2 regions of the Psychrobacillus sp. Z3-81 genome follow, and region 1 is predicted to be linked to the other one. Evidence: a T-box and tRNA genes for the amino acid it is inferred to sense, from the RefSeq annotation. Region 1 holds a T-box; the other holds one or more tRNA genes.

Evidence for each region. A T-box is a leader RNA that pairs with one kind of tRNA and senses whether it is charged. The one in region 1 lies ahead of metG (methionine--tRNA ligase), so its partner is inferred to be a tRNA-Met.
Region 2: it has a tRNA-Met gene. The T-box ahead of metG (methionine--tRNA ligase) is inferred to sense a tRNA for this amino acid. The anticodon was not compared.

What each region holds. Positions count from the first base shown of each region.
Region 1 covers NZ_JBWQPU010000002.1:317,224-328,705, reverse strand. The annotation lists gene AC1ECF_RS03860 (M50 family metallopeptidase) at 8-1,063, shown strand; gene AC1ECF_RS03855 (YolD-like family protein) at 1,163-1,522, shown strand; gene AC1ECF_RS03850 (sigma-70 family RNA polymerase sigma factor) at 2,076-3,014, opposite strand; gene AC1ECF_RS03845 (VC0807 family protein) at 3,461-4,111, shown strand; gene AC1ECF_RS03840 (LysR family transcriptional regulator) at 4,092-4,973, opposite strand; gene AC1ECF_RS03835 (citrate/2-methylcitrate synthase) at 5,074-6,141, shown strand; T-box leader at 6,204-6,462, shown strand; gene metG (methionine--tRNA ligase) at 6,473-8,155, shown strand; gene AC1ECF_RS03825 (DUF2785 domain-containing protein) at 8,175-8,993, shown strand; gene AC1ECF_RS03820 (hypothetical protein) at 9,047-9,628, shown strand; gene AC1ECF_RS03815 (hypothetical protein) at 9,718-10,059, opposite strand; gene AC1ECF_RS03810 (ATP-binding protein) at 10,286-11,482, shown strand, end outside.
Region 2 covers NZ_JBWQPU010000020.1:5,952-17,433, forward strand. The annotation lists gene cysK (cysteine synthase A) at 1-262, opposite strand, end outside; gene AC1ECF_RS16205 (peptidyl-prolyl cis-trans isomerase) at 411-1,337, opposite strand; gene hslO (Hsp33 family molecular chaperone HslO) at 1,321-2,202, opposite strand; gene AC1ECF_RS16215 (type III pantothenate kinase) at 2,203-2,985, opposite strand; gene ftsH (ATP-dependent zinc metalloprotease FtsH) at 3,096-5,087, opposite strand; gene hpt (hypoxanthine phosphoribosyltransferase) at 5,187-5,729, opposite strand; gene tilS (tRNA lysidine(34) synthetase TilS) at 5,746-7,146, opposite strand; gene AC1ECF_RS16235 (SpoIIE family protein phosphatase) at 7,197-9,542, opposite strand; tRNA gene AC1ECF_RS16240 (tRNA-Met) at 9,813-9,886, shown strand; tRNA gene AC1ECF_RS16245 (tRNA-Glu) at 9,897-9,968, shown strand; gene AC1ECF_RS16250 (DinB family protein) at 11,023-11,475, opposite strand.

The DNA of each region.
Region 1 (11,482 bases):
TAGAGTAATGAAATTCTGGAAAAGTCCAATGGGTGTCACACTGATTTTTTTTGCTGTGGTGATCGCATTACAATTTACCGATTATGCGGAGACGATGCTGGAGCTAGCTATTTTCGTTACATTAGCTATGCTAACGTTTTTTATTCATGAAGTGGGTCATGCCTTATTTGGTGTTTTGGCTGGATACCGTTTTCATTATTTAATAGCAGGGCCTTTTCTGATAGAGAAGACTGACAAGATAAAGGTTAGAGCAAACGAAAGCTGGGCAATGTTTGGTGGTGTTGCAAGCTGCGCACCTATTAGTGGAAATATTGATAGGATCATGAAGCAGCATCAATGGTTTGCAGCAGGTGGACCACTTGTTTCCCTTCTTGTTGCCATTATTGGGTTATCTATCGGCTTTAGCTTTGATCAACCGTATACAAAGTTTTTTGGAATTCTAAACTTGGCTATTTTTGCAGTGACTATCATTCCCTTCAAAGGAGCTATGAAATCGGATGGACGCGTTCTATTAGAGCTCAGGAGAGGTGGAAAGGAAGCAGAAGCATTTTTGGGCAGTCTTTTGCTGTTAAAAGAAATGATGTCTCCAAAACATCCAGCAGATTGGTCAGCTTCCTTAATTGAACAAACAAAGCAAGCTGCTGTCTCTGAGGAAACACTTATGAACAGTTATCTACTCTTTTATTATTATCTCGTAATGGAAAATTATGATTATGCATCTCGCATGATTGAAGCGTATAAAACCATTCCAATTCGTAAGGATAATAAGATAGCAATGCAATTCATCACCCATATCAGACAGGTGGATTGCTTTCTTCATCAACCAAATGTAGAAGAAATAAAGGCGTTGCATACATATTTAAGTCCCATTGAACCAGTAAGCTATAAACGCAGTGAATGGATGATTGCTCATTTAACTGGTGATCAGAAGACTGCGGAAGCTAAACGTAAAGAGGTTTATGCAGAAATAGAAAAAGGGAAAAAGCAATTTGGCTTCTTTTATGCTGAAGAAATGCTGACTCATAAAATTTTTAAAGCAGCGAAGGAGCCAGTATTCATTTAATTTTTCATTCATTCTCCTAAACCTATAAATTCCCAGTTGTATAACGAACATTTGTTCGTATATAATAAATAAAAAAGATAGGTAATGGAGATGGCTAACATGGAAGAATGGGAACAACTTGATTTATCTAAAATAAAAGATAGAGGATCAAAAAAATGGGTGGCCATGATGTTGCCGGAGCATGTAAAGATGCTTAGGGATTACCAAGAGGAAGTCAAAAAGGAGCCTCGACCAGATTTAAATGAATTTGATTATGAATTTATTCAAGAGCAGCTAGAGCTAGCAATGAAACGAAACGTGGAAATTAAGGTGAAACGATGGAGAGAAGGAGAATTTCTCTACAATCGTGGAGTCATTCAGTGGATTGATGTATCAAAAAGGACGATTGAATTAGAGGACCCTTTCCGGTGCTATAAACTGTCACTGGATGAAATAGTGGACGCAACGATAATGGAATGACTTGTTGTGGGAGCCTGAAGGTGGGAAAAATCGAAAGAGAAGCACTTATGATACAAATCATAGGTGCTTTCTTATTTTTTAAGTGTTAGGTTCTCTGCTGCGTCGGATGCTTTCCGTGGGCACGGGTCGAGCCTGTAGTCTCTCCCTCGTGCTATTTCCACAGGAGTGATCGACGCTGCTCCGAACCAATAGTGTTTTCTACTAAAATTAAAATTTGAGCAATAAATTTCAAAAAGAATATAACATATCAAGAAAAACTGACTAGTGATGCATATACCTTAGTACCAATTATAGAAGTAAAACAGATACTCCTATTGATTACACTCCTGAAGGTCCAATTACAGACGCTGAGTTGGAGAGCGGAATACCGGGATAAGGTCATCGGTAAAAAAGATAGAAGTGTTGAATATCGACGAGTGACTCAAAAAGACCGAAAAGTAGTTACTCAATTTCTATAAAAATACGACGCACTAGAACCAAACTGTGAAGTAGGAAAGTTGAGAGAAGTGGTACAAACACAATAAAAGGGACAACAATTGTCATCCCTAAAAACTCAACTCCAAAATACAGGTGGTTTTACTAGCTGTGCCTTTATTCCAAGCTCATCAGCGGCAGCAAAAATAAATTCTTTTCTGAAGAAATAACTTTTATGGCTAACTATTTTTCCGTTTTCAATTTCTTGTGTTTGTATGTCATGAATTTCAGCACTAGTGTCATTAGAAGTTAATACAATAATAACTGGTTTGCCCCAAAGGATGATTTCACGAGCTGTATGACCAGGCAAACCAAATTTTAAAGAACCTTTCAGCATTTCATCTTTAGAGAATTCCTGGAATCCAAAGAATGCTTCATTTTGTGCTTGTTCACTAAATAACCTTAACATACTATTTAAATTGCCATTATTAAAGGCTTCTAAGTATGCCTGGATGATTACGTTATGACTTTGAGAAACTATCTTAGTTTTTGATTTTGAAAAATCCAAAGACTCTATTTTTCTTCTCGCGCGTTGAACAGAAGAATATACACCACCTGGAGTGCTTTGGACAATCCCAGCTACTTCATCTGCACTAAACTGGAAAATATCCATCAGTAAAAATGCGGCTGTTTGTTTGATGGTCAAATTTGACTCCAACGATATTAGAATTTCTTCCAATAATAGTTGGTCTGAAAAATCAAATTTTGGCTCAGGTACTTCATCTAATGTTCCTATTTCACGTTTGAGTTTTCTACATTGGTCAAGCCAAGTGTTTGTTGCAACTCTGAAGAGAAAGTATTTTTTGTTAGTAATTTCACTCCACCGTTGTGGTAGCAAACCAAAGGACTTTATCATAGTCTCTTGATAAAGATCTTCACCATCCCAAGGAGAACCAGTAACATATTTACAATAATTCCACAGGTCTGTTGAGTATCCCGAAACTATTTCTTCAAATTCATCTCTTATTTTTCGAGCTTCATCTACAAATGTCTTGTTAATGTTAGTACTTGTTTCCATATTGTTCCCCTCCTAATGTTCTTACAATTAATAGACGTTTGAGAATAGAAAAATTATACGGCTTAATAAAAAAAATTAAAGATACTCCGAGCAATTGCAAGATGACTAAATTATGGAGGTTGTTAATACATATTACGTAAAAAGAACGTCTTAGAAAAATAGATGATTATGCCAATCACTTCCCATTTTTCAATACGCTAAGCAAATGTATTATTTCGTAAGTATCCGAAAAGGAAGGAAAACTAAAAATGGCACATCATGTGCCAACGTTTTCTTGAACAACATCCTATTGTCCCGAAGCTGCGCTCCCAGGAAAGCGTCCAGCCAGAACGGAAATCAACCACACCTTATAGATATGACCTAAAAAAACATTTTCAAATATCTGGAACTTTTCTAGAGGTGTGCCGTAAAGTATGAAACGATACTTTACTAAAGGGAGCAAGAAAATGAAAAAATACATGATTGTGCTAGAAATCGTGTTTTATGTGGCTCTTCCTTATCTTATTTGGACGAACGGCAGGGAGGCATTAGGTGATTATTGGGCGATGCTTTTATCTACTGTGCCGGGTTTCATCTATACTATCGTTCGTTTCATTACAGAGAGGGAATTTAATGTTACTGGTTTGTTTATATTATCGAGCCTATTAATTGGCACGATTGTTGACTTGCTCTCTGGCACAGCTGAAAGAATGCTTTGGAATCAGTTGTATCTTGGTCTCGTGTTCAGTGGTATATATCTCATTTCTCTGATGATAAAGAAGCCACTTCCGCTCTATTTCTTTGTGGATATCGCTTATCTCCAAGGATATGACCGTCGCGGAAGCAAAAAATTGTTTTACCGAAAAGAGATTTTCAAGTGGTTCCAGTGGATCACGGTTTTATTTGTAGTACGTGGACTCACCTTGGCTGCCATGAAAGCCTGGATGTTAAATCGATATGGAGTAGAGGCTTATACCTCACTCTTGATTTATAGACAGCTAGTCGGTTGGGCTTTCGGAATAGTTGGGCTTTTCCTATACTTGGCCGTCTTAAAAGAAATAAAGAGCATAACAAAATCAAAGGAAACGGCTCCTGTTCTCAGCCAAAATAATGCTTAGAAATTTGCTCGATAAATTCTTCTTCTAGGCTTCCCATCTTTTTGACCAATACATAGGAAGAAACGGTTGGAAGCTCGAATAAATCAAAGTGTGGCTGCATAATCTTTCCTTCTATAAGCTCTCTCCTGACGATTGAATGTGGAAGGAAGGATACTCCAAGCCCCTCTTGGATAAACCGCTTGGTCACATGTGCCTGCGTGACCCTCATCGTACGAAGTCCATGGACATGCTGATGGAGCTTGACAAGAAGGCTATCCCAAAACGAAGGATGGTGGTGAGTGAATAAATAATTGTTTTGCAGTACCTCTTTCACATCAATAGGTGGCCCAGTTTCTTCATCATAGCCATCAAAGGGCATGAGAAAAATAATCGGGTCCTCATAAATAGGAGTCGAGTATAGACTTTTGAACGTTGCGTCAGTGGATGCAATCCCGATATTTACTTCCTCTTCATTCACTAAATGCTCTATCACATGGGACTCTTCCACACGAATATTAACCTCTAAGTCGGGATGATTCTGTAAAAAGGTTCGAAGAAAATAGGGTAGGATCGTTTCTGCCATCAGTGGGGTAATGGCAATCGTCCATCTTCTTCGAAAGCCTTGTGCATATGCCTGTACCTTCGTGATGCTTGCTTCCGTGGAACGCACCAGCTGCTTCGCTTCCTGTAGAAAAAATTTTCCTTCGGCCGTCAAGGTTACTCGGTTTTTATTCCGTTCAAAGAGCTGAATGCCGATATGCTCCTCCAAAAGCTTAATGTGGACAGTTACGCTCGGCTGAGACATAAGTAAAATCTCAGCAGCCTTCCGAAAATTAAGTGTTTCTGCTGCTATACAAAATGTTTTTAACCATTGATACTCCATACAATCACCTTCGATTAAATAAAATAATTAAGTCAATTATATATATTTAATTTTTTTTATCAATCTTTTATATTAAACTATAAAAAAAGGAGGAGTTCATATGTTTCAAAAGGGACTAAAAGATGTAGTAGCAGTACACACACAGATCGCTTCCGTAGACGGTGAAAAAGGGGAACTTCGATACCGAGGAGTAAAGGTAGAGGAGCTAATAAACGAGGGGAATTTTGAAAAGGTTGCTCAGCTTCTGTGGACTGGTGATAACACAGGGGAGTATTACCAGCTAAAGGACTATAGAACGCTTCCAACTCATGTGGAGCAAATCATCGATGTATTGCCAAAGGAAACTGCCCTAATGGATGCAATGAGAACAGCAATTTCTGCATTTGTTCACGATGAGTTTAAAGAAAAAAGCCTAGAGGAGCAAGCGGCCATCTTAACAGCTGCGCTTCCTGTAATTGTGGCAAGACATTACAGAAACCAGCAGGGCTTGCCGATCATTGAACCGAACGAGGAGTTATCCCATACTGCCAATTATTTATGGATGCTAACGGGTGAAATACCTACAGACGTGCAAGTAGAAGCATTAGAAACGTATTTAAAGCTTACAATGGAGCATGGTCTAAATGCATCTACGTTTGCTGCACGAGTGACTATTTCTACAGAATCAGATCTTACGGCAGCAATAACATCAGCTCTAGGGACAATGAAGGGACCGCTTCATGGGGGAGCCCCATCCGGTGTTATTGCTTTATTAAATGAATTCAAAAATCCAGCGACTATTCGAGATATCGTGAGAGAGAAAATAGAAAACGGTGAAAAAATAATGGGCTTCGGTCATCGTATTTATAAAACCGAGGATCCTCGCTCTATTCTATTAAGAGACAAATGCGTGGAGCTTCAAGGGCAAGACGCATGGTTAGACATTGCGACGATTGCAGAGAAGGAAATTATCGAGCTACTTGCTGAGTTAAAGCCAGGTCGCATGCTTTACACGAACGTGGAATATTATGCGGCTGCCATTATGCGATCCATCGACATGCCGCCTGAATTGTTTACACCGACCTTTAGTGTTGCCCGCATGGTTGGTTGGACTGCGCATGCGATTGAACAAATCCGTGATAACACGATATTTAGACCGCAGTCGATCTATGTGGGAGAAATGAAATAAAAATTCAAAAAATTCACTTGATTATTATTTTTTCTCTCGATATAATGGTAACAATTTTATAAATAATAGCGTTGAAGAGGAAAAGTAAAATGAGGATGTTTTCAAGAGAGCTTCGGATGGTGGAAAAGAAGCAAACTAGTCATTTGAACATGATCTCGGAGCTTCGTACTGAAAACCTCTGGTTAGTAGGCTACGACAAGATTTGACACTTGTTATCCATGTCAAAGTATCAAGCATAGAAGCTTCGTACTTATAGAGGCAAATGATGTAAGTAATTTGTAAACAAAGGTGGTACCACGAGTTTATAACCTCGTCCTTATCGATTAGTTCGATATGGGGCGAGGTTTTTTATTTTGAAAATAAAGGAGAGAGTTTGATGAGCATTTTTATAGGAGGAGCATGGCCATATGCAAATGGTTCCCTGCATTTAGGGCATATTGCAGCGTTATTACCTGGAGATATCCTAGCAAGATACTATCGTTTAAAGGGAGAGAAAGTGTTATACGTATCAGGGACCGATTGCAATGGAACACCTATCGCAATTAGGGCAAACACAGAGGGAGTCACCGTCAAAGAGATTGCCGATCGATATCACGAGGAATTTCAAGAGTCTTTCGAGCAATTAGGTTTTAGCTATGATTTATATACAAGGACAGACACACAAAATCATCACGAGACCGTGCAATCTCTCTTCTTAGAATTACTAAAACAAAATCGGCTGTATAAAAAAGAAATTGAGCAAACCTATTGTGAATACGACGAGCAGTTCCTACCAGATCGTTATGTCGAGGGAGAGTGTCCGGTTTGTGGCAGTAAATCAAGAGGAGATCAGTGCGATAGCTGTTCAACCATTTTAGACCCACTAGATTTGAAGAACAGGATCTGTAAGTTATGTGGGAACCCGCCAACCATCAAAACAACCGAGCATTTTTATCTGGCACTAAGCGATTTTCAAGAGGAATTAGAGGAGTATGTCTCGCATGCGAAGGCGACGGGAGCATGGAGAGACAATGCGGTACAACTGACGGAACGCTATCTTTCAGAAGGTCTGCAAGATCGGGCAGCCTCCAGAGACTTACCAAACGGGGTGAGCGTTCCGGTAAAGGGTTATGAGGATAAAAAAGTATATGTATGGATCGAGGCAGTATCAGGCTACTATTCTGCCAGCAAGGAATGGGCAAATCAGCATCAGCAAGACGAGAAAGCTTTCTGGAATGAGGCTACAACCTCTTACTACGTACATGGAAAGGACAATATTCCCTTTCATACATTAATTTGGCCAGCCATTTTGCTAGGGACAGGGAAAAAGCCTTTACCTACCCACATTATTTCAAATGAATATTTAACGCTTGAGAAAAGGAAGCTTTCTACCAGTCAAAACTGGGCTGTATGGGTTCCTTATACACTAACAAAATATGATCCAGATTCGCTTCGCTATTTTTTAACCATCAATGCCCCGGAAAGCAGAGATGCAGACTTCTCTTGGCGTGAATTTATTTACAGTCATAATGCAGAGCTGCTTGGTGCTTATGGGAATCTTGTCAATCGGACATTCAAGTTTATAGAGAAGTCCTTTGACGGAATCATTCCGGAGGCACCGGTAGATGACCAACTGGCAAAAGAAACAGAGGAGCTATATAACAAAGTAGGAGAATTTATTGAAAAAGGAAGCATGAAAGCAGCGCTAGAAGCGATCTTTCTCTATATAAGACAAGGGAACAAGCAGTTTGATGATGAGAAGCCTTGGAAATCTGTAAAAGAGAACCTTAGTGAGTGCAAACAAACACTATCCGAAATGGCTTTTATCATTGTAAATGCTGCACAGCTCCTTTCTCCATTTTTACCATTTTCCAGCGAAAGGATTAGAGAGATGCTTTCCATAAAGGAATGGGGCTGGGAGCCGATAAAAATAGAAGCGCAGTCTCTTGGGAAAGTGGAGCCTTTATTTCAAAGAATCGACCCGCTAGTTATAGAGGAAGAGCTTGCGAGATTGCAAGCAGAATCAAGAAAGTAAAGTGAATAGGGGAAAATAGATGGAACTAAAAACAAAGCTACTAAACATGTCAGAAGATATTACTCAGGTAAAGAATCTTCCGCAATTAATAGAGGAAATGCTTGAACAGATTGGGTCAATTGATGCGGAACTGAGAGATCAGCTTATCTATCAAAAGTTTTGTCAGCTAATATTAGGGGACCATGTTCCGAATGAGCAATTGAGGGAAATAGGTTTAAAGTGTATAGGGGAGCGGCATTTATTATATAGGCTTGGAGAGAAGGATACCGATTCTGTATTTACGAGATCCTTTTCATCTTTAGTAATTGTACTTATTCTAATGAAGGATAAAGAAAGAGGATTTCTTTCTTCGTCAGAATGGAAAGACATATATTATGCAACTGTTCACTATCTAAAAGAAGAAAAAGATCTACGAGGCTACGTAGAGGGAAAGGGGTGGGCTCACAGCATTGCACATGGAGCTGATCTGTTAACAGCGGTAGTAGAGCATCCAACCTATAAGCAAGAGCTATTTCAGGAATGCTTGGATACGATTGCTTGCTGCTTATTGCGAGAAAGTGTGTACACAGACGATGAGGATGAGAGGCTGATATTTGCGATAGAGGCGATGATGGAGAAGGGCTTATCAGAGGAGCATGTTGTTGACTGGCTGAAAACTCTAACGAAGAGCATATCACAGGTAGAAACTTACTCATTGACCTTTTTTAAATACCGAAGAAATGTTGGAAGCTTTATCAAATCCCTTTACTTCCGACTTTCTTATAAAGGGGTAAGCACTGCAGGGAGAGAGGACATATTGGCACTCATGCATCGCTTTCATGTAGAAGTGTATAAATAACTGAAACGAATTTTCTGAATCGCTCGTCTAATTGGTAAAGGAGGCTAACATTTATGCCGTACTTCCGCTATCTAGCTGTATTCAGCATTTTCGCCATACTGCTTACTTTTATGCCCATTTCATCCTCGGCATGCAGCTGTGTGGAGCCTGGAAGCATTCAAGAAGAGCTGGAGCAAGCTGATGTAGTTTTTTTAGGTAAAGTACTAGGCAGCCTAGACTCGAACAATAATGGTCACAGCATAAGCTCGGATGACCAAATACAATATCTTTTTCAAGTAACAGAAGTCTGGAAAGGGATTGAAAAATCACAGGTAATTGTAAGCTCTGTCCGAGACAGCGCCTCTTGTGGATATGAATTTATAGAAGACGGGGAATACGTAGTATTTGCAAGTCAAGAGGAGCATTCTTTATCTACTGGCTATTGTACGATGACCAAGCAGCTAAGCGAGGCAACAGATATAATAGGTGAGCTCGGTTCAGGTGAAAAGCCTTCTGAAGAAGTGGCAATACCCTTATCCAAGGAAACATTAGAGGAAGAAAGCAAAACCTTTACACGTTATCTCTATATACCCATCCTATTATCACTTATCTTCATAGGCTTTCTATTCGTACAGAAGAAAAAAAGCAGGAAATAACAATTTTAAGCAAAAAGGGGAGTCCCCAAAATATTTAGGGACTCCTCTTTTGTATAAAATGAAACTAATTCATTCTTTATTAGTAGTTATTAAGATCCGGAGCCATCCGTGTTTGTTCCGTCTGCTCCACCTTCAGTGTCAGTACCGTCAGTACCATCCTCTGTATCAGTTGAGCTTGATGGGTCTGTTCCAGGAGTACCGGTGTCGCCTTGTTCATCAGCTGCTCCGTCTCCCTCTGTATTGATGTCTTCATTTTCTTCAATACCCTCGTTGTCTTCCGTATCAATACCAGTATCATTTGGATCCTCTTGCTCTAACATTGGATCTTCCACTTCTATTTCATTTACATCACCGTCTTCATCGTCACCACAAGCACCTAAAATTAGCGCGGAAGTTAGCACGATTGGTAAAGCGAACATTTTCTTTTTCATTCATATTCCTCCATTCAAAATTCATCACTGTATTGTTGCTCTCTCTTTTTATACCTCTAGACTTACAGGTTAAACCCATGACAATAGCAAACGAGGAAATGTAACAAATGTTAAGAAAAGGAACCTAGATGATGAAAGGGTTGAAAAAACTTTATTACAATAATTACATGTATGTTATAATTTACACATTCTAAATATTGCAGGAAAGACAGAAAGGAGAACAAATTTGATAGAGACTTTCTTCATAAACCTTGTTTTTTTAGTATTACCGGTTCTTCTTTTTGTCATCTTTTTTGACCACCATGAAAAACAGTATCATTCGAAATTCACCGTGATATTTCATTCGCTTGCGATAATATTATGTATGGTCTATCCGGTTCAATTAGAAATTGGATTTATAGTGGACCTGCGGTATGTTCCGTTTACGATAGTGGCACTTTACGGAGGATATCGAATGGCATTTCCTTTATATATTGTCCTAAACCTATTTAGGTTTTACGTAGGTGGCGAAGGCATCATTCAATCCTTTCTTTTTTCTACGCTCATATTCTTAACTATTCCGTGGTTGAGTAAACGATTTAACCGCTCCACGACAAAGGAAAGGCTCCTCTTGGCAAATCTTGTGATATTTTGGATTGTCACAAGCTATTTATCCACACTAATGTTGTTTTTCGAAGAATTAAACAAAGAGTTCTGGACAATAGCTTTGTATATCTATTTTTCCAATCTGTTAATGATTAACATTACAATTATTCTAAATGAAAAACTATGCTCTAATATTAAAAATAGAGAAAACTACTTAAGGATGGAAAGACTTCATGTAATGAATGAGCTTTCTGCTAGCGTATCACATGAAGTAAGAAATCCTTTGACTGTAGCTAATGGGTTCTTACAGCTACTAAGCGTCTCCAAGAATATTACCCCGGAGGACAGGAAGTATATTAACTATTCCTTAGAGGAATTAAAAAGAGCAGAGAATATACTAACTGACTATCTTGCGTTTACAAAGCCACAGTCAGCAAATATGGTATACTCCAACTTACAAAATGAGATGGAGTATGTGATCAATATCATTATGCCCTTCGCAAGTATGAATAATGTGGAAATCAACTACCAATTCACCAATACATTAAAAAAGAGGTTCGATCAGAATCAGATGAAGCAATGCTTGCTAAATCTAACGAAGAACTGTATCGAGGCGATGAGTGATGGGGGCGGAACTCTTTCTGTCCAAGTTTGTGAAGCTGGAACTCATATTCATATTCTTATAAAAGATACAGGAGTAGGAATGAACCGTGCAGAGCTAGATCAGCTAGGTAAACCCTATTACTCAAACAAAAAAGAGGGGACAGGCCTGGGGATGCTCATGGTCTATGGATCACTTAGCGAGATGCAAGGTGTGTTAGAGATAGAAAGTAAAAAA
Region 2 (11,482 bases), on a different contig from region 1:
CTTTTGCTGAAGCGATCATAGATAAACCAATACCCGTGTTACCACTCGTCGGTTCAATAATCGTACTATTTTCGTTTAACTTTCCGTCCTTTTCTGCCGCCTCAATCATTGCTAGTGCAATACGATCCTTTACACTGCTCCCAGGATTAAAGTACTCAAGCTTCACATATACCTCTGCATCTTCAGGCCCTGTTACGTTATTTAACTTTACAATTGGAGTTTTTCCAATTAAATCTGTAATACTTTGTGCTACCTTAGTCATTATCTCACTCCTAATCCCTAGTTATTTAATAGGGTTTATTATATTCATCTTAACAACCTATTAGAAGATATGTCAATTAATAAAGATTCTCGTCACTCTCTATGTATATCCGTTAATAAGTAGTAAAAAACGCACCCTAAGGATGCGTTTATTCTTCTCCATATAACCAATTAGCATCGAACTCCTGCCAAAAGGATTGTGGTGGAACCGATTGAGAAATCTGATTAAGCGCCAGATCTCTCTTAATATGCTCTTCTACTTCTTTAAAAGAGAAGGATTGGCCTTTTATGATATCCTCTACAAGCACAACAGCATATCGACCATCCTCCAAGCTGATGGCATCACTCCATTTGCCTTCATCAATTTTTGACACAGCTTGAGCAATAGCAGAGTCTAAATTTGGTGTTTCCACAGTTATGTACCCAATATCTCCTCCTAAGCTAGCGGAGCTAGGGTCAATAGAAAGCTCTCTTGCCAGCCCTTCAAAGGAAGATTTATTATTTAATTGCTTTACTACTTCTTTTGCTTCTCCCTCGCTTGACACATAAATGATACTCGCTCGGTAAGAGGTTGGTATGTCAAAGAGGTTTTGGTTGTTTTCATAGAAATCTTCGATCGATTTCTTTTCAACACCAAGATCCTTTGTGAGAACCTTTTCTAATATAAGTCTCGACCGAATTTTTTTCCTGAGTGTTTCTTCATCAAAAGCCTGAAGGGAAGTGTCGTTTCCTTCTTGGCTAGAGACAGTCAAAGCTAGCTCTAAGTCCACTTCCTCTTCAGTCACCTTAATATTATTTCTTTTGGCAGCCGCTTCCATGACCTCTGTATTTACCATGTCTAGTAAGACTTCTTTTCCATACCTGGACTCCATCTCGGCAACCCATTGTTCTTTCGTAATAGCCTTCCCACCAACAGTTGCCACTTCCTCAGAATCCTGGACATCATTGTTTGGTATTAACCAAGCAATAAACCACAACAGATTTCCAAGCAGTAGTATGCTAATAAGCATTAGCGTAGGTTTTGTTTTTAAGCGTCGTTTAGTTGGTGGTGGGGTGTTATTACGAATTGATTTCATCTATAAAGGACTCCAGTTCATCTATTGAATATTGATACTTTTCCATACAGAAATGACAATGAGCCTCTGCTCCGCCATCCTCATGAATCATATCACGAATTTCTTCTTCTCCTAGACTAATTATAGCACTTGCAAAGCGCTCTTTTGAACAGTTACATTGAAAAGATACTGGCATATCATTTAAAATTTTCACGTTTTCTTTACCTAAAATTTCATATAGCAACTCTTCTGGTGTTAAGCCCTTTTCAATTAACTTTGAAACTGGCTGCATATTCGCTAAATGCTCCTCTATTATCGTGATAGTTTCATCATCTGTCCCTGGCATTAGCTGAATAATAAAACCACCCGCAGCCAAGATAGAGTTATCAGGGTTTACTAGCACACCAAGCCCCACTGAAGACGGAACTTGTTCAGAGGAAGCGAAGTAATAAGTAAAGTCCTCTGCAATTTCTCCAGAAACAATTGGCACTTGTCCAGTGAAGAAATCACGCATTCCTAAGTCTTTAACAATGGTGATAGCACCTTCTGTACCGACTGCCCTTCTTACGTCCAACTTACCTATAGCATTTAAATCAAAATGGGTTTGTGGATTGGTCACGTAGCCACGTACCGTACCATTCGCATTACTATCAATAATCATCGGACCAATAGGACCATTCCCCTCTACCTTAACAGTGAGTTTGTCCTCTCCCTTTAACATAGCGCCCATCATTACTGCAGCAGTCATTGATCTTCCTAAAGCTGCGGAAGCAGTTGGCCATGTTTCGTGGCGACGCTGCGCCTCCCCAATTGTCTCTGTGGTACGAACGGCAAATGCACGGACACTTCCATCAAAAGCTAATGCTCTTACTAAATAATCATTCATCTATTTATTACCTCTTTCATCTAAGTTTCGTTTATATATTAAATGTAAGCCCTTTAAAGTCAGGTACGGGTCGATGATATCTACAACCGCAGTTTCACTTGCGATAAGAGATGCCATACCTCCAGTACTTATAACAGTAGGCCTTTTCTTCGCTACCTTTTTCATACGATTTACTATACCCTCAACCTGACCTACATACCCAAAAACAATACCAGATTGCATTGCAGCTATTGTATTTTTTCCTACTACATGCTCTGGCGTCGCAAGCTCAATACGCGGAAGCTTGCTTGCCTTAGTAAATAGCGCTTCTGTAGCAATACCTATCCCTGGAGCAATTGCTCCCCCCATGTATTCTGCCTTTTCGTTAATAAAGCAATACGTTGTGGCAGTACCAAAATCTACAATAATAAGAGGAGAACCATACTCATGAATAGCTGCAACAGCATTTACAATACGATCAGCCCCGACTTCTCGTGGGTTTTCGTATTTTATATTTAGTCCAGTTTTCACACCTGGCCCCACTATTAGTGGTTTTATTCCAAAATATTTTTTACACATGGATTCAAGGGAAAACATAATGGGTGGCACAACAGATGAAATAATGATTCCCTCAATTTGATCGAATGATATATGAACATGTGAAAATAGTGCTTTTACCTGCATGCCGTATTCATCTTCTGTCTTACGACGATCTGTTTCTATGCGCCAGTGATGGATGAGCTGCTCATCTTGAAAGACTCCTAACACAATATTTGAATTTCCGATATCTAAAACGAGAATCATGGAGCATATCCTCACTTTTCTAGTTTTTCCAAAACATCATACCATATTTTCTATATAAGAAAAAAGCCGATTGCCTCGTGCACATACGAGAGCAATCAGCTTTCCTATTATTATCGACGTTCTTCCTGAATTGGTGAATCTGGATCATTAGAACCGTCTTCGCTTGGTAAGTCTCCAATTGTCGGATCATTTGGAGCTCCTACTGCATCCGAAGTGATTTCGGTTGCATCCTCAGTTGTTTCTTCAGTGTTTTGGCCATAGTTTCGCTCAGGAAGCGTACCATGATCCTTTAAATGAAGAATCTGAGCAGCATCTAATGTCTCTACTTCTAAGAGTGTATTCGCGATAAGGTCTAGCAAATCACGTTTTTCTGTTAGAATTTGTTTTGTTCGTTCATATTGTTCTTTAATCATTGTTTGCATTTCTTGATCAATTTCGTAAGCAATCTTATCGGAGTAATTTTGCTCGGAGTTGAAGTCACGGCCTAAGAAAACGTTACCACCTTGAGATTGACCAAATTGCATTGGACCTAATTTATCACTCATGCCGTATTCCGTTACCATGCTTCTTACGATGCTTGTTGCGCGCTGGAAGTCATTATGGGCACCTGTAGATACTTCCCCAAACACGATGTCCTCAGCCACACGTCCTCCTAATAGACCAGCGACTTTATCCAAAAGCTCTGGCTTTGTCATAAAGTAACGATCTTCTTTTGGAAGCATTACTGCATAACCGCCAGCCTGACCACGAGGAACGATTGTTACCTTGTGAACGACTTCTGCATCATCTAAGGTTAAACCGATTACTACGTGACCTGCTTCATGGAAGGCAACGATTTTACGTTCTTTTTCTGATATAACCTTCGTTGATTTTGCAGGACCTGCAATAACTCGGTCTGTTGCTTCATCAATGTCAGACATATCAATTTTCTTTTTATTTCTTCTAGCAGCAACCAATGCCGCTTCGTTTAAAAGATTCTCTAGGTCTGCACCAGAAAAGCCTGGAGTACGAGAAGCTATTGCTTTTAAATCTACAGTATCATCTAAAGGCTTGTTACGTGCGTGTACTTTAAGTACAGCTTCACGACCTTTTACATCCGGGCGACCTACTGTGATTTGACGGTCGAAACGTCCAGGACGCAATAATGCTGGGTCTAGAATGTCCGGTCTGTTTGTCGCAGCGATAATGATAATACCTTCATTAGCACCAAAGCCGTCCATCTCAACTAGTAACTGGTTAAGTGTTTGCTCACGCTCATCGTGTCCGCCACCAAGACCTGCACCACGTTGGCGACCAACTGCGTCGATCTCGTCAATAAATATGATACACGGAGCGTTCTTTTTCGCATTTTCAAATAAGTCACGTACACGGGAAGCCCCTACACCAACAAACATTTCTACGAAATCAGAACCACTAATTGAGAAGAAAGGTACGCCGGCTTCACCGGCAACAGCACGTGCAAGTAAGGTTTTACCGGTTCCCGGTGGACCTACTAAAAGGATACCCTTAGGGATACGTGCACCAATTTCTACAAATTTACGAGGGTCTTTTAAGAAATCTACAACCTCTACAAGCTCTGCTTTTTCTTCATCTGCCCCAGCAACATCTGCAAATTTGGCCTTTTTCTTCTCGTTATCATATAATTTTGCCTTACTCTTACCAAAGTTCATCACACGGTTTCCACCGCCCTGTGATTGACTTAATAAGAAGAAGAACAAAATAATGATAATTAAGAAGGGTAATAAGCCAGTAAAGAATTGAACCCATCCACTCGTTTTGGATTGTTCAATAACTTCTACTTCTATCGCTTGAGCCGCTGCTAATGAACGTATCTTTTCTTGTAAATTTTCACTATTATAAGGAAGCTTTGTTAAAAACGTCTCTCCCTCTTCATAGCCCTTCATTTTCCCTTCAACAAAGTAAACACCTTGTTCAGGTTGCATAGAGAAGCTTGTTACCTCTCCTTTTTCAAGAGCTGTGATGAATTCGTCGTAACGAATATCTTTAGTTGGTTGATTGCTATTATTAAACGTAGCGAATATACCAACAATCACAAAAAATATCAGTAAATACAATATGGCGTAGCGCAATGCTCGATTCATTCCTAGCCTCCTCACAAGGTAAACAGAAAAACTACTGATTATCTTATCATACGAAATTTTGGGCGTACAACAAAAAGCCTCTAAACTTGGATACTTATACTAAAAAGAATACACTTCTTTTTTCAGCACACCAACGTATGGTAAATTTCTATATTTTTCTGCGTAATCTAATCCGTAACCTACAACAAACGCATCTGGCACTTCAAAACCAACATAATCTGCTTCCAAGTCTACTTTTCTACCAGAAGGCTTATCCAATAGGGTCACGATTTTAATGGATTTTGCTTTACGATACTTTAAAAGATCCACTAGATAGCTTAAAGTCATCCCACTATCAATGATATCTTCAATAATAAGAATGTCTCTGCCTTCCACACTAGTGTTTAAGTCTTTGACAATTTTTACTTCTCCAGAAGAAACTGTCGCATTTCCGTAGCTCGATACATCCATGTAATCCATTTCAATATAAGCATCTACTCGCTTCATTAAATCGGACATAAAAGGCATTGCACCCTTTAAGATTCCTATTGCAAGTGGGAACTTGTCTGCATAATCTGCTGACAATAACGCACCAAGCTCATTCGTCTTTTCTTGAATTTGCTCCTCTGTTATTAATACTTCTAGAATGTCCTTCTCTAGCATGATTGGTCCCCCTAAATTATTGATTTCGCCTTATGTATAATACATAATTTTGCGAACTGCCTTGCTTCGAAAATTGTACTCCGTAACGTATGCCGATTACTGCTATTATATCATCTTTGGCAGTCACTAGCAGTGGCCATACTAGCCGTTCCTCTAATGGGACCTTTTCATCTATAAATAGACGTGAAATTTTTTTGGAGGCGCGCATTCCTTTTATTTGTATGCGGTCTCCATTTTTCTTTTGTCTAATCTTAAGGGGAAGCATGTCTTTTTCTACATGAACAAACCATTTTTCATCTGAGAATTGTACTTCACCTATATTCCGTGTTAAATAGATAGAAAATCCAGCACCACAATTAGTCCATTTGTTCTCTTCTAGAAAAATTTGTTCTCTTAACTTAAAAGCATTTTGTGGATTAGAAGAGGTAAATTGAACTACTTGGTAATGACGAATGAGGAAGAAACCGTTGGGCAAATGTAAAACAGCATGGCCCTCCTGTTCATTGCAGGCTGCTAAAATAGATTCAATCAGACGGTCATTAAGTAGTATGTCGGAGTTTTTATATAGATACTCTAATAGTAGTAGAATCAATCTCCTTTGTAAAGCAAGGGGAATCTTCGAAAATGTGCTAGTATTGAGTGAGAAGACCCCTTCACTCTCAACTGTCACAAGCTGTTCAAACTTATCCTTTGCAAGCTGCCACAGAAAATCATCATCTTGTTGTTGTTTTTCTACCAAGGTACGGATCGCCTCATTGATATTCGGATTTTCTTCTTCCAATAAAGGGACGATTCGATGTCTGATACGGTTGCGTGTGTATGTATGCTTATCATTACTAGGGTCATGTCGATAGCCTACGTTGCATTCATTTAAATACTCCATAATCTCCTTCTTCGTCACATTAAGAAGCGGGCGAATAATCTGACCTGTTGAAAATGGACGCATATTGGGGATTCCAGTAATTGCATTACTTAAAGATCCTCTGATCACTGTCATTAATACTGTTTCCGTTTGGTCGTCTCCATGATGGCCGAAAATGAGTTTATGATAGTCATGGTTCCTTACTACTTGTTCAAAAAAAGAGTATCTTTCCTCCCTACAGATCAGTTGAACATTTCCACCTTCAGCTTCAATTCGCTCTGGTACTTGAAGTGTGGTTGCATGAACAGGAATACGTAATTTTTCTCCTAATTTTAATACAAAGTCCATATCCTCTGCAGACTCTTTTCCTCTTAATCGATGGTCTGTATGAGCAATTCCTAGCTCGCATTCATAAACGCTCGCCAACTCTTTCATTACGAGAACTGCAGCTACAGAGTCAGCCCCACCAGAGCAGGCGATAAGAAGACGCTCTCCCTTTTCAATCAGCTGGTGCTTGTCAATATATTGTTTCACCTTTCGGACGAATTGGTGCATCTTCTCACCCTCTCTCTTTCAACATCCTTTAGATTATTGTAGCATTTTTCTTAGTATCTAGCCGCCTCTCTTGGTGAAAATATAGACCATTCAGGAACAGCGTGTTTCACTTGCATAAAAATAACAGTCCGGTCATCACCCGGCAACGAATAGGTTTCTTCTAAAATCTTCACAAATCGCTCTGCATTAATGGTTGGGTCTTGCAATATTTTTCGGTAATATTGCTCCTGTTTTTCAATTGTTGTTTTAGAAGAAAACACGCCATCCGAAAGCATAAGTAAAATATCTCCATCCTTTATATCTACTTTTCTTGCCTCTATAGAAATGGTTGGTAAAAATCCAAATGGGACATGCTTGCTTTCAATTTTACGCATATCCTTCCCTCTTATCAAATACGTAGACATACTGCCGGCCTTCCAAGACCAAAGCTCTCCCTTTTGCAAATCAATTAAGGCTAAATCTACTGTTGCATAGCTATCCGTTTCATCCTGTAGACTCATCATGTAATGTAGCGTATGCATCGTTGTTTCTGGATCCATTTTTTTGTTTAAGCATTCACGCATAAACTGCATGACTCTTCTACTTTCTCTATGTGCCTCTATATTATTACCCATTCCGTCAGATAAAATAACTGCTAGTAAACCTGGATGCAATTGAAAAACAGCATGAGCATCTCCTGAATAGATTGTATTTCTGCTAGAGGATGTATAAACATCATGTGTTACTTGAAAACGAACAGATGACTTAAAGGTCATTTGTATATGATTGTAAGGTTGCTGCAACTCTCTTTCCGAAATAATTTCAAATGGCTCCTTCCACAATTCATAAAGAATAGGAAGAATCATTCTTTCTCCTAACATCTTTCCTCGTGCCTCTACAGGTAGGCAGCATACAATTTCCATTTGTCCTTTTTCAATACTTAGCACATCTATCTGAAAAAAATCGACATTGCACTGCTGAAGCTTTTGTTTTAGTTCTTCTTCATGAGATGTATATAGAGAAACCCCACTTTCTAAATTGTTCATCAGCTCACTCATATGCTGTCCCATATCTCTCAGTTTTAAAGCAAACATTTTCTTACCATGCTGCATCTCCAGCTGCAGCTGTTTCTTAGCCTCTCTTTCTTTAAGCTCCTGTATAATCACACTTGGCTTCACACATTTATTTTGAAGTTTAATTTCTAAATGGATCCTTGTCTTATTCGGCTGCTCCTCCCACTGTTTTATTAGGTTTGGAATTCCATTAGATTTTTCCCCCCAGCATTTTTCATAATGAAAGCATGACTGACAGACATGTAAAAGTTCTGGCTGTTCTAAGGTCCCCCCTTTTTTCTCGAATTTTTGTGTAATAAAACCAGTGATAAAATCAACAAAATACTGAAACTCTTGTAATTGATGGTGTACCTTCTCTGTCATCCATTTTTGTCTCCGTAAAAGAACATGAGTTGCGTCAGGATATAAATGGTTCTTTAAATCGCTAATCCACTGGGACGGTATCATAAAGAAAAGTAAAGAGGCCGCTACAAGAGACCCTATATAAACACTATCTAGAGGCAAGGTTTGATCATATAAAATAAAGAAAAAGGTGATGCCAAGCATGCTAAAAGCCTGCCATAGCCGTCCGAATCTCCTGTGCAGGCCAGCGAAAAACCCTGTTACCGCGTATACAGCAATCATGCCGCTAAAGCTGAGCGTTGAAATACTTAAAATACTACCTGCTAGGACTGCTACCACTGTAGACAACTGAGCTCCTCCTACAGCTGCTGCTATTACGATAACGAGATGTGCAATGATTAATGGAATCGATACATAACCAACTATTAATGATGACATCCCTGTTAGTATTAGTGCTCCGATTAGTAAAGCTGCTCCCATTCTTTCGTTTGTCCACTTACGGTGAAGAAGCTCTGGTAAAGGCAGAAAGAGCTGAAACAAAAACAGCGTCATAAATAGGCTTAGTATCCCCTCATATCCAATGGATAGCCAGATGGATACTGGTACCTCACCCCCATAGGAGATAAGCTGCCAGATCAGCTGAACAAGTATAATATCCAAGAAAACAAATAACGGAACCGGTATTTTTCTTATAATCCTTTTCCCTTGAAACTTAAAAAGGAGTGCTTGTAGTGCATGTATAGTAAGTTGTCCTATGCCTAACGTTAAGCTTCCTAGTACAGCCCCAGCTATTGTCCAAGGGATATAGCGTGGGAATCTAAGATGAACAAGTGCCCAAATGGGTAAGAAAAAGGGAACTGTTGCCTCAAACAAAACCACCTGTGCTCCAAAGAATGTTAATAAAAAGAATATTACGGTAAACAACAGCGTGATCTTCCTTGCTTTTATCCCTTCTATGAAGCTGCGCCAGAAATAAAACTTTTTTTGTTCCTGTTCATACATTGTTTTCAATTGGGTATACCTCCTATTCAACTCTTGTTCGAAGTATACCTTCGCTATTACGAGAAGAATGTCACTTCCTGATATTCCTCCTTAAAAACTTTTCGACTAGATTGGCTAGAAAAAAAGGGCTTTGTAAGGTTCTAATAATTTTTCTCTAAACAAGTCGAGGGGGAACTATTTACCCCTTCAAAAGTCGAACTATTTAGTTTTAAAAAAAGTATTGACACTTTGTCCAATCGCTTGTAATATGATATTTGTTGTTAAGAGAACGGCGGCGTAGCTCAGCTGGCTAGAGCGTACGGTTCATACCCGTAAGGTCGGGGGTTCGATCCCCTCTGCCGCCATTATATATACGGCCCCTTGGTCAAGCGGTTAAGACACCGCCCTTTCACGGCGGTAACACGGGTTCGAATCCCGTAGGGGTCATCTTACAAATAGCAGCTACTTTGTAGCTGCTATTTTTTTATCTATTTTTAAAGGAATAACTGCAAAGGTCTGAAGCTCATACAGCAGCGTTCCAATTTGTTAAACGTCATTTTCCATTATGTCAGGCTGTGCTTCTGGCTGTTAGTGTCGTAAGAGGCAAATCTAATTCTACGTTAGATTTCGATATCTTTATCTTTGATTCATCTATTCCCTATGCCTATAGGGAATCTCTTCACATTTAAAATTGGCTGATTGAAATGTATAATCTAGCATTCTATAAGAGTTTCTTCGCTTCGGACTGGCATCGAACAAAGTCCACCCTCTCTAGAATGTTTTTTGAAGGAGTAATTTTAAAAGATGAAAGAATTCTTAAGGACATTCAAAAAAAGCTGAGGGTTTATTGTCGAAGGGACCAATTCCTTGGTCAATGGAAGATATCCGCATGAAACAGTATTTTGTAACTGAATGTTAGATGATTTTAATGGAAATACCTGTCGAGCAGAAGGAATTTTATTGCAAGTACGCTTACAGAGTAGACTGTGGAAGCACGTGTGATTCATTATACAATTAGAATAATACGTACTTTCTTAATTTTTGAGATTTAGGTTCTCCGCTGCGTCGGACGCTTTCCGTGGGGGCGTAACAAGCCAGCACCCAACGCTTACGCGTGCGGTTGTGCTGGCTCTCCTACCACCTGCTCCCACAGGAGTCGCCGACGCTGCTTCGAACCAATAAAATTACCTATTAAAAATAAATTTTGGTCAAGAAATTTTAAAAAGGACATAATCTTTCCATTCCCAATCCTCTAATTATTTGATCGTAAAATAAACTCATTCGATTTGTCCAGCCTCATATTCTTTTTTCTCCTCTTTATTAACGACAAGCCTTCAAACAATCTTCCACGATACGGCTCTAAGTTCTTCTCTACTAATTGAATGATTTTTTTCATTCTTTCATGCTTATCATAAGCCTGATAGGCATTAGCAATTCGGCCGAAAACTTCTCATTATAGAATTTAGGAATAGGCTTTATTCCAGCCTCTCAGACTCCTCATTTACAGATAACCTGAAATCTGAACCTTATGGTGTAAGTCATGCTCGATAAAATCTGTGAAATACTGACGGATAGACATAGGGCGTTCTCCGATGTAAAAGATTTTTTCCCATTCCGTTTCATCTATTTTTTGTAGTTGCTCCATAATCTTAGTGCGTTGCTCTTTTGCATGAGCAATGGTTTCTTTAAATGTTTGTTTATTCGCTGAGGCAGCGGCCTTTGCATTAAACTCTTGGAAATCAGGATACCTTTCATGTATTTCTCCCTCCTTCATTCTTGGTAATCGATTCTCTAGCGTAAAACGATCCCATTCTGCTAAATGCATAATTATTTCCTTTGGTGACCATTTACCCTCCCTGTAAGGTTTTCTTCCTTCCTCTTCCGAATAACTTTGCAAAGAATCTAGCCATTCCACGTAACGTTGATGCTCCCTTAAAATCTCTACTTTTCTCAATCCCCTA